Regions from separate parts of the Allobosea sp. FW305-C-101 genome, predicted to be linked through region 1. Evidence: riboswitches for the same ligand, from Rfam matches in the RefSeq annotation. Region 1 holds a riboswitch; the other holds the start of a gene.
What was found. Region 1 has a riboswitch for cobalamin ahead of AC3WMA_RS02625 (ABC transporter substrate-binding protein). Riboswitches for the same ligand answer to the same signal wherever they lie in the genome.

Region 1 (5,294 bases):
CTCGCGGTCTTCGAGGCGAGGCCCGATATCGAGATCGTGCCGACGATCTGCGCCCGTTCCGGCAGCGCCGGGCCGCTCTCGGCGGAAGGCTGGAAGACGCTCTCCGACGAAATCCTCACCGCGATCTTCGCGAAGCTCGATCGCATCGACGGCATCTATGTCTCGCTGCATGGCGCGATGGGCGCCGATGGTGAACTTGACCCGGAGGGCTATCTGCTGGAGAAGCTACGCGAGCGCGTCGGGCCGGACATGCCGATCGTCATCTCGCTCGACCTGCACGGCATCCTGACCGACCGGATGCTCCGCAACGTCGACGGCTTCGCGATCTACTGGACCTACCCCCATGTCGATTTCGCCGATACCGGGCGCCGCGCCGCCGAATTGCTGCTGAAGCTGATGGCTGGCGGGATCAAGCCCGTCGCCGCCCGCGTCGTCATTCCCGCCTTGGTCCGCGGTGACGAGCTCATCACAAAGACCGGCTGCTATGGCGAATTGCTCGCCGAATGCCGCCGACTGGAGGAGGAGGGGCGGGCGCTCGCAGCCGGCATCATGATCGGCAACCCCTTCACCGATGTGCCCGAGCTCTGCTCGCAGGTGCTGATCCTCACCGATGGCGACAAGGCGACCGCCGAACGCGAGGCGGTCCGGCTGGCCGAGGAGTTCTGGCCCTTGCGCTTCCGCATGCAGGGCAAGCTCGTCCCGCTGGAGCGCGCCATCGCGCAGGCACGCAGCATCGACGGCCCGGTGATCTTCACCGATGCCGCCGACGCCACCTCGTCCGGCGCCTCCGGCGACAGCAACGCGATCCTCGCCGCTTTGCGCAAGGCCGGCTACGGCAAGCGGGTGCTGGCCCAGATCGTCGACGCGCCGGCCGCGGCTGCGGCCCACAAGGCCGGCGTCGGCGCGACGATCGAGGTCACGCTCGGCGGCTCGATCGATCCCGCGCGCTTCCCGCCGATGAGGGTGACCGCCAAGGTCAAGCTGCTCTCGGATGGCGAGGCTGCGCTCGAGACGATGAAGGCGCCGCTTAGCGCCGGGCCGACCGCGGTTCTGACCCGGGACAATGTCACCGTCGTCGTGATGAGCCGCTCGGTCAGCCTGTTCGACCGGGCGATGTACTATGCCAACGGCATTGACCCGACCGATTTCGACCTGATCGTGGTGAAGTCGCCCCACACCGAGTTCCACATGTTCGACCAGTGGTGCGCGCGGAACTTCAACATCGACGCGCCCGGCGCGACCTCCGCCAATCTGAAGAGCCTGGGCCACACCATCTGCGCCCGGCCGATCTATCCGCTCGACGAGGGCGTCACCTTCGCGCCTCGCGCCACGATCTACGAACTGTAAGGAGAAGACCCGTGCCCAGGATCGAGGCCGTCGATTTCTTCTATCTCGCCATGCCCGTCGTCACCGACGAGGCCGATGGCAGCCAGGATGCCTTGCTGGTCAGGGTCGCGGCTGGCGGCCATGTCGGCTGGGGCGAATGCGAGGCGGCGCCGCTGCCCTCCATCGCCGCCTTCATCTGCCCGATGTCGCATGGCGTCTGCCGGCCTGTCGCCGATTCCGTGCTCGGGCAGAATCTGGAAAGCCCGGAGGACATCGCCCGCATCGCCGCGGCCGTCGCTTATAACTCGATGGACCTGCTGCAGGCGCCGCATACCTTTTCCGGCGTCGAGATGGCGCTGTGGGATATCCTCGGGAAGATGCGATCCGAGCCGGTCTGGCGCCTGCTCGGCTACGCCAAGAGCCATCCCAAGACGCCCTATGCCTCGGTCCTCTTTGGCGACACGGCGCAGGAAACCCTCGAACGCGCTCGCGATGCCCGCAGCCGCAGCTTCCGCGCCGCGAAGTTCGGCTGGGGGCCGATCGGTCGTGGCAGCGTCGAGGCCGATGCCGAGCATTTCGTCGCTGCCCGCGAGGGTTTGGGGCAGGACGGCATCCTGCTCGTCGATACCGGACAGATCTTCATCGAGGATGTCGCGCGCGCCGCCGCCCGCTTGCCGGCGATGGAAAAGGCCAACGTGCTCTGGTTCGAGGAGCCCTTCCACGCCAGCGCGCTCGAAGCCTATGGCGCTCTTGCCCAGCGCAGCCCCAAGGTCCGTTTGGCCGGCGGGGAGGGCGCCCATAACGAGTCGATGGCGCGGCAGCTCATCGACTATGGCGGCATCGGCTATGTCCAGATCGATTGCGGCCGGATCGGCGGCATCGGCCCGTCCAAGGCGGTGGCGGATTATGCGGTCGCCAAGGGTGTGACCTTCGTCAACCACACCTTCACCTCGCATCTGGCGCTCTCCGCCTCGCTCCAGCCCTATGCGGGCTTGGCCGAGCACGAAATCTGCGAATATCCGGCGATGCCGAAGCCGCTCGCGACCGCGATCTCCGCCAATCATCTGGAGCGCAACGCGAACGGGCAGGTCGCGGCGCCTGATGTACCCGGCCTCGGCATCGATGTCGCGACCACGGCGCTGCGCAGCTATCTGCAGGAGGTCGAGATCTCGGTCGGCGGCAAGCGGCTCTACAGTACGCCGAGTCTCTGACGCGATGTCTGCTTGACGCAGCGCCACGCCCTTATAGGGTGTGCGCCGATCGAGGTTCTCCGGGTTGCTCCCGGAGCTAAGAGGGAATTCGGTGAGGCGCGACCCGCGCCAAAGCCGAGGCTGCCCCCGCAACTGTAAGCGGCGAGCTTTCCGTCCATCGTCCACTGGCGCCTGATGCGCCGGGAAGGCCGGGCGGAAGCGGCATCGACCCGCGAGCCAGGAGACCTGCCCCGGTCGTCGAAGACGTCTTTCGGACGGGGTGTTCCGGAGCTGTGTGTCGATGGCGGCCTTGTGCCGCCTTCCCGTCCCACATGCCCAAGCTGCCCCGGCTGTCATCTCGGGGAGCGATGAAGTCCATGTTCACGAAGACCACCACGCAGGCCGTTCAGGGCGGCTTGACGGCCGCCTGCCGCGCACTCTATCAGAAATGCAACATTGTTACATTTCGGATGGCCTCGATGCCGGTTGCGCGCCCGTTTAACCTGTTTAGCCTCTCGGCCGTTGCTCTATTGGGCGCTCTCGCCACCGGCACGGCCAATGCGGCGCCCACCAAATATCCGCTGACGCTGGAGAATTGCCGCGAGACGATCACCTTCAACGCCGCGCCCAAGCGCGTCGTCGCGATCGGCCAGACCCAGACGGAAATTCTTTATGCGCTGGGCCTCGGCGACCGCGTCGTCGGCACGGCGGTCTGGTTCTCGCCTGTGGCCAAGCCCTATGAGGCGGTCAACGCCAAGGTGAAGCGTCTCGCCGACAACGATCCGAGCTTTGAGGCGGTGCTGGCGCAGGAGCCCGATCTCGTCACGGCGATGTTCGAATGGCATGTCGGGCCCAACGGCATCGTCGGCAAGCGCGACCAGTTCGCCAAGGTGAAGGTGCCGGCTTACGTCTCGCCGACCGATTGCGTCGGCAAGGACAATTCCGGTGCCGGCGACGGGGTGCGCACCCAGATGTTCACGATGGAGCTGGTCTATCGCAACATCCGCGAATTCGGCGCGATCTTCGACGTAGCCGACCGGGCCGAGACGCTCGTCGCCGAACTCAAGGCCCGCGAGGAGAAGGCGGTCGAGCAGGTCGCCAAGCTCAAGGCGCAGGACGTGCCGGTCGTCGTCTGGTTCTCCAGCAAGGACATCAAGGGCGACGGCTTCATGGCCGGCAAGAACGGCGTGCCCGCCTATATCCTGTCGAAGCTCGGCGCCCGCAACATCATCTCGACCAACGAGGAATGGCCTCTGGTCGGCTGGGAGAGCATCGCCGCTGCCAACCCGGCGGTGATCGTCACCGTCAAGATGGATCGCCGCCGCTTTCCGGCCGACGATATCGAGAAGAAGCTGGAATTCCTGAAGACCGACCCGGTCGCCAGCAAGCTCGATGCGGTCAGGAACAACCGCGTCGTCATCCTGGATGTGGGCGCGACCCGCGCCGGGCTCGACACGGTCGACGGCATCGAGACCCTCGCCAAGGCGATCGCGGGCTTCGGGCTCTCGCGTTGAGCCACGCCGCCCATGGGCCGAACTGGCCGGCGCGGATCGGCATCGCGCTGGCCTCGCTGCTGGCGCTGACCTTATCGGTCGCGCTGGCGGTGACGATCGGCGAGATGCGCATCCCGCTGGACACGGCCCTGAAGGCGCTCGGCAACGGGCTGTTCGATCTCGACTTCCCGGTCAGCGCGATCCAGCAGGGCGTGATCTTCGATTATCGCCTGAGCCGCGCGCTGATGGCGGGGCTCTGCGGCGGCGCGCTCGCCCTGTCGGGCGCGATCCTGCAGGCGCTGCTGCGCAATCCCTTGGCCGAGCCCTATATCCTCGGCATCTCGGCCGGCGCCTCGACCGGCGCCGTCGCGGTACTGATCCTCGGCATCAGCATCGGCGGCGCGGTGCTCTCGGTATCGGCCGGCGCCTTCATCGGCTCCTGCGCCGCGCTCGTCGTCGTCGCCTTGCTGGCGGCGGGGGCGGGTGGGGCGAGCGACCGCGTCATCCTGGCCGGCGTCGCCACCTCTCAGCTCTTCAACGCGGCAACCGCGACGATCGTGACCACGCTCGCCAGTGCCGAGCAGGCGCGCGGCGTGATGTTCTGGCTGCTCGGCAACTTCGGCGGCGTGCGCTGGCCCGATCTCTGGATGGCGGCGCCGGTTGCCTTCATCGGCTTCGGCATCTGCATGCTCCACGCCAAGGTGCTGGACGCGTTCGCCTTCGGCGTCGATGCAGCCGCCTCGCTCGGCGTCGCGGTGACGCGGGTGAAGGTTGTGCTCTTCGCGACCACGGCGGTGATGACGGCGGTGATGGTCTCGATCGTCGGCACGGTCGGCTTCGTCGGCCTGATCATTCCCCATGCCGCGCGCTTCCTCGTCGGCTCCGGCCATGCCCGCCTGCTGCCGGCCTGCCTCGTCATCGGCGCGATCTTCATGATCCTCGCGGATATCCTCTCCCGCATCCTGATACCCCAACAGATCCTGCCGATCGGCGTGGTCACCGCGCTCTTCGGCGCCCCGGTCTTCGCTCTGATCCTCTATCGTGCCCGGAGGCCGGCATGACGCTCGCCACTCGCGAGGTCCGCTGGGGCGCCGGCGGCCGCATGATCGTCGATGGCGTGACGCTGGAGGCGGCGCCCGGCCGGGTGCTCGGCCTGATCGGCCCGAACGGCTCCGGCAAGTCGAGCCTGCTCCGATTGCTCTGCCGCCTGCGCAATGTCGCGAGCGGCGTCGTCACGCTCGACGGAAATGACATCGCCGCCGTGCCGCGCCGCGAGCTCGCCCGC
Region 2 (5,294 bases), on a different contig from region 1:
CGCACCTTCCTTGCCGATCAGCCTGTAGGCCGAGGCCGGCTTCAATGGCGGGTTCTCCGGCACCGTCAGTTTCGCGGCAGCTTCGGCGAACTCGCCGAAGGAGCCCTTGCGGCCGGAAGCATGGCTGATCACGCCCTCCTCGACCTTGATCTCGGAGGCCGGGACCTTCCAGCTCTCGGCCGCGGCTTGCACCAGCATCATGCGGGCAGCGGCGCCGGCCTTGCGCATCTGCTCCCAGCTGTTGGCGATGGCGGTCGAGCCGCCGGTGCCCTGCACGCCGAAGGCGAGATTGGCATAGAGCTTGACGTCGGCCGGGGCGTGCTCGGCGCGCATCTGGCTCCAGGCGGCGTCCATCTCCTCGGCCGCGAGCGTCGCGAGCCCGGTGAACGGACCCTGGCCGAACTCGATATGCTTGATCAGCACCGTCACGGTGGAGTCCGGCGCGACCCGGATGAAGGCGTTGGGCGCGAAGGTGGCGTTGCCGCCGGGGCGGTAGGCCGCGCCGGCGCCGGACTGCGCCTTTGCATTCCGGGGGAGATGGAAGCCGATGACGAGCGCGCCGGCGCCTGCGAGCAGGCTGCGGCGGGAGAGCTTGGGATCATGCGCGGTCATGGCTCAGATCTCCAGCGCGCGGGCCGCGTCATGGATCGCGGCGCGGATGCGGACATAAGTGGCGCAGCGGCAGATATTGCCGTTCATCGCGAGATCGATGTCGCGGTCGCTCGGCTTCTTGTTCTCTTTCAGGAGAGCGATGGCGCTCATCACCTGGCCGGACTGGCAATAGCCGCATTGCGGCACGTCGCGGGCGATCCAGGCGGCCTGGACGGCATCCGCCTCCTTGCCGGCGAGGCCTTCGATCGTGGTGATCTCGCTGGTGCCGACCGCCGAGACGGGTGTCACGCAGGCGCGCAGGGGCTGGCCGTCGATGAAGACGGTGCAGGCGCCGCATTGGGCGACGCCGCAGCCGAACTTGGTGCCGGTGAGGCCGATATTGTCGCGGATCGCCCAGAGCAGGGGCGTGTCGTCGTCGACATCGACGGTATGCGTCGTCCCGTTGACCTTGAGAGAGACCATGGTTGCCTCCGATGCTGGCATAACGCAGCGCGGCACCATGGTGCGGATCGAGGGCTCGCCCTCGATGGCCCGATCTGACATATCAGATGACGGGCGATGGATCCGTAGCCCTGGGTCGCGCGACTGGACTAGTTAGACGTTTTGAGTCTAGTTAGGATGGTCGCGCGCAGTTTGGATTTTGTCAAGACTGCAGAAGCTGCAATGCCGGACGGAAACGAAGGTTCCAACGTTCTCCCTGCGGAGGATGCCAATGCCCGCACCGACCAGATCGCCGATGCGGCGCTGCGTCTGTTCGCCCGCTACGGCTACAAGCGCAGCTCGATGGACGACATCGCCAAAGAGGCGGGGCTCGCCAAGGCGACGCTCTACCTGCACTTCAAGGGCAAGGACGATGTCTTCCGGGCCATGCTGGACCTGCTCGGGCGACGGGTCGAAGCACGTTGCCGTGAGGTCGTGGCGAGGCAGGGGCCGTTTCCGGAGCGGCTCGCGGCGCTGCTTCAGGCGCATCACGGGCTGGCCTATGCCAGCTTCGGCACCGGCGAGCATCTCGTCGAACTGAAGGCTGTGATGAACACGATCGCGACGCGTGAATTGCAGGCTTTCGAGCGAATCTTCTCGACCTTTGCCCGCGAATTGCTGAGGCAGGCCGAGCAAGGCGGCGAGATCAATCTATCGCGCCTGCCGGCCAGCGCGGACGACTGGACCGCCAGCCTGCTCTTTGCCGCCGCGGGAGCGAAGCTCGGCACGCCACCCAGTGCCGCGGATTACGCGCGCAGGCTGGACGCGATCGCGTCGGTCTTCGCCGCAGCGCTGGTGCGATAAGCGAGAAGAAAGAACGCAACATGCAGGATGACGGCAGGACCGAGCTTCAGCCCCTTACCCCGCTTCGCATCCAGCCGGTCACGCAGGCCGCTTTCGAGCCTTTCGGCTGGATCGTGGAAGCCGGGGAAAGTGGCCGCACCGCGAATAACGGCACCGCGCGCCGGCACGATATCCATGCTCATCCGGCTGCCGAGGTCCGGGCCGGCACCAGACTTGTGACGTCGATCTTCTCGGCCAAGCAGCAGCAGCGGGGCCTCGCGATCGCCATGCTGGAGCGGCATGTCAATTCGATCCAATGGATCGTCCCGCTCGATGGCGCCGGCCATATCGTCATCGTCGCCCGGGACGGCGCGGATGGCCGGCCCGATCTCTCAACGCTGGCCGCCTTCTCGTTCTCCGCTTCGCAGGGCGTGATCTATCGCCGCGGGCTCTGGCATCATCCGATCATAGCCATCGGCTCCGATGCGCGTTTCCTCGTCCAGTCCTGGCAGGATGGCACCGAGGCGGATTGCGAGATCATCGCGATCGAGCCCAAGGTGCTCGCTGCGAACGACGTAAGCTGACGAGGGGTTTCAGGTAGCGCGTTGTGCGATGACGGTCCTCGTCGCTGCCGTCCACAGCCTTCGCGCCTGCCGCGCCATCGGTAGCTTGACGCCACAATCTCGCCATCTACGTTAATCCGTGTCGAGGTCTTCGGAGCGATCCGAAGCTAAGAGGGAATCCGGTGACGTGCGCTTGCACGGAACCCGGAGCTGCCCCCGCAACTGTGAGCGGTGAGTTTTCGGCTACTTGAAGTCACTGGCGTCCGCGCCGGGAAGACAGCCTGAAAGCAACGACCCGCAAGCCAGGAGACCTGCCCCGACGCAGTGATGATGTCGCGCGGGCGGGGTGTCCGGCGGAATCGCAGTGCACCGGGCGCCTGCCGCCGGTCTGCCGCGCTTCCTCCCTTTGCCCCGGCCGCGACAGCGAGGGGCTGGACGACCATGATAGAATTGACGGGGCCGAGAGGCGGCCACGCGAGCGGTCGGGCGTGGACCAGGCCCGGAGCGCCTGTGTCAGGCATGAGTAATTGCAATGTTATAACATTGCGATAAGAGGCAGGTATGAACTCTGCCTCCGCTTCTCTGCCTGCGTCCTCTGCGGCGCCCCTGGATCCGCTTGCGCTTTACGCCAGTGCTATCGACTCTTCCGATTATGTCGCGCGTGTCGCGCCGCTCATCCGCCAGCTCGCGCCCGGGATCGACGATCTGATCGACATCGGCGCCGGGGGAGGGCAGCTGGGCGCGGCGCTGCGCCGGCCCGGCGCGCGCTGGACGGCCATCGAACCGTCTCCGACGATGCAGGCCCGGCTCGCCGCCCTGCCGCAGCCGCCGGCCATTATCCCGCACGGCTGGGACGACGTCGCGGTCGATTGCGAAGCCGCCGATACGGTCCTGGCCGCCACCATGCCGGGCTATTTCACGGATGCCCCCAGCTTCCTGGCGCGCTGCCGGCAGTGGGCGACCCGGCAGATCGTTTGGATCGTCGCCGCGCAGAAGGCACCCAAGGGGCTGATCCTCTCCGCATGCCTGCCGCGCGAATGGCATCACGAAGACGAGACGCCGGGCATCGATCTGGTGCTGCCGCAGCTCGGCACCGACCTGCCCGATCGCGTGGACGCGGTCGACTGGACCTTCTCACTGGTGCTGCCGGACCTGCCGGCCTTCGCCGCCTTCCAGGCCGATCGGCTGGGCTGGCCGCCCAACGATCCGCGCCGGCCGCAGCTTTTCGACCATCTCCACAAGCAGGCCGTGCCCGTGCCGGGCGGCTTTCGCCTCTCCTGCCATCGCCGCTCGGCCATCCTCGTCTGGAACCTGTCATGATCCGCCTGAATTCCCGCAAAGCCTGCCTGCTTGCCGCGACCTGCCTGATGGCGATCGGGGCCGTGCCCGCCTTCGCCCAGACCGAAATCAAGCTCGACGAGCTCGTCGTCACAGCGACGGGCCGCCCCGAGCCGCGCAGCAGCATTCCCGGAACGGTCCAGGTCATCGATGCCGCGCAGATCGAGCGGGCCCGTGCGCAATCGATCACCGACCTGCTCGCGGAGAACGCCGTCGGTTTCTTCAGCCAATGGACGCCCGGGCAGACCTCGATCAACATCCGCGGCGGCGCCAGCGACGGGCAAGGCAAGGATTTCCGCAGCCAAGTGCTGGTGCTGATGAACGGCCGTCGCGCCGGCACGGCCAACCTGTCCAAGCTCTCCGCCGCCGATGTCGAGCGCATCGAGATCATCCGCGGCCCGTCATCGGTCGTCTATGGCAGCCAGAATATCGGCGGCGTCATCAACATCATCCTCAAGACCGGCCGCACCGCGCCGGGCACGATGATCGAAGGGGCAGGGGGCTCCTGGGGGCTGCTGCAGGGCAAGGCCCAGACCGGCGGGCTCTATGACAGCGTCGATTATTACGCCGGGATCTCGGGCGGCACGCGCGACGACTACCGGTCCGGTCGCGGCGGCACGACCATGGCCAATACCGGCTGGAAGCGCCTCGGCATCGCTGGCGCGCTGGGCTTGCAGATCAATCCCGACCATCGCATCGAGACGACACTGCGGACCGACGGCATCTACGATGTCGGCTTCCGTGGTTCCGGCGCCAACACGATCAGCCAGGAAGACCGCTACAACAACTCCGTCGACATCACCTATCGCGGCCAACTCCCCGGCGGACAGTATCGCTGGATGCTGCAAGGCTATGCCGTGCAGGACGTCGACAATTTCCGCTGGGCTTCGCCGGTCATCCGGGGCGGCACCGGCCTGCCGGCAGCCGGCACGGCAGCCGATTACAACCGCCGCGAATTGAACATCGTCGGAACCCGCTTCCAGCCGAGCATGACGCTCTGGGCCGGCAACGACCTGCTCGCCGGCTGGGACTGGGAGCGCAGCACATTGCGCTCGATCCGCGACCGCATCGGCGTTCCCGGCAATCCGCTCGCGCCCGTCTCGCCGCAGGACAACAACCAGTCCGAGACGGTCAACGCGCTCTATGTCGAGGACTCCCAGAAGCTCTTCGACGATCGCGTCACCCTGCGCGCCGGCGTGCGCCGCACCTTCGGCACGACCAGCTTCGAATACACGCCGAACCTCGCCGGCCAGCGCCCGCGCGAGGTCGATTATCAGGCAACGACATACTCCACCGGCGCGACCTTCAAGGCGACCGACCGGCTGACCTTCCGCGTCGGCTACGCGACCGGCTTCCGCGCCCCGACGGCGACGGAGCTCGCCGCCGATTTCAACACGCTCGGCGGCGGGCGCATCTTCGGCAATCCCTCGCTCAAGCCGGAGACAAGCGAGCAGGTCGAGGCCGGCGCAGCCTATGCCGGCGACGGCTGGCGCGCGGATTTCGCGATCTTCCAGAACG

Region 2: linked by a shared signal. The riboswitch ahead of AC3WMA_RS12620 (methyltransferase domain-containing protein) and the one ahead of AC3WMA_RS02625 (ABC transporter substrate-binding protein) in region 1 are both predicted to bind cobalamin.

Annotation. Positions count from the first base shown of each region.
Region 1 is NZ_JBYSYT010000001.1:555,611-560,904, reverse strand. Features, by position in the region: gene AC3WMA_RS02635 (M81 family metallopeptidase) at 1-1,347, shown strand, start outside; gene AC3WMA_RS02630 (mandelate racemase/muconate lactonizing enzyme family protein) at 1,359-2,537, shown strand; cobalamin riboswitch at 2,573-2,784, shown strand; gene AC3WMA_RS02625 (ABC transporter substrate-binding protein) at 2,996-4,030, shown strand; gene AC3WMA_RS02620 (FecCD family ABC transporter permease) at 4,027-5,070, shown strand; gene AC3WMA_RS02615 (ABC transporter ATP-binding protein) at 5,067-5,294, shown strand, end outside.
Region 2 is NZ_JBYSYT010000002.1:1,040,544-1,045,837, reverse strand. Features, by position in the region: gene AC3WMA_RS12640 (xanthine dehydrogenase family protein molybdopterin-binding subunit) at 1-612, opposite strand, end outside; gene AC3WMA_RS12635 ((2Fe-2S)-binding protein) at 616-1,074, opposite strand; gene AC3WMA_RS12630 (TetR/AcrR family transcriptional regulator) at 1,276-1,896, shown strand; gene AC3WMA_RS12625 (ureidoglycolate lyase) at 1,917-2,459, shown strand; cobalamin riboswitch at 2,567-2,771, shown strand; gene AC3WMA_RS12620 (methyltransferase domain-containing protein) at 3,000-3,758, shown strand; gene AC3WMA_RS12615 (TonB-dependent receptor) at 3,755-5,294, shown strand, end outside.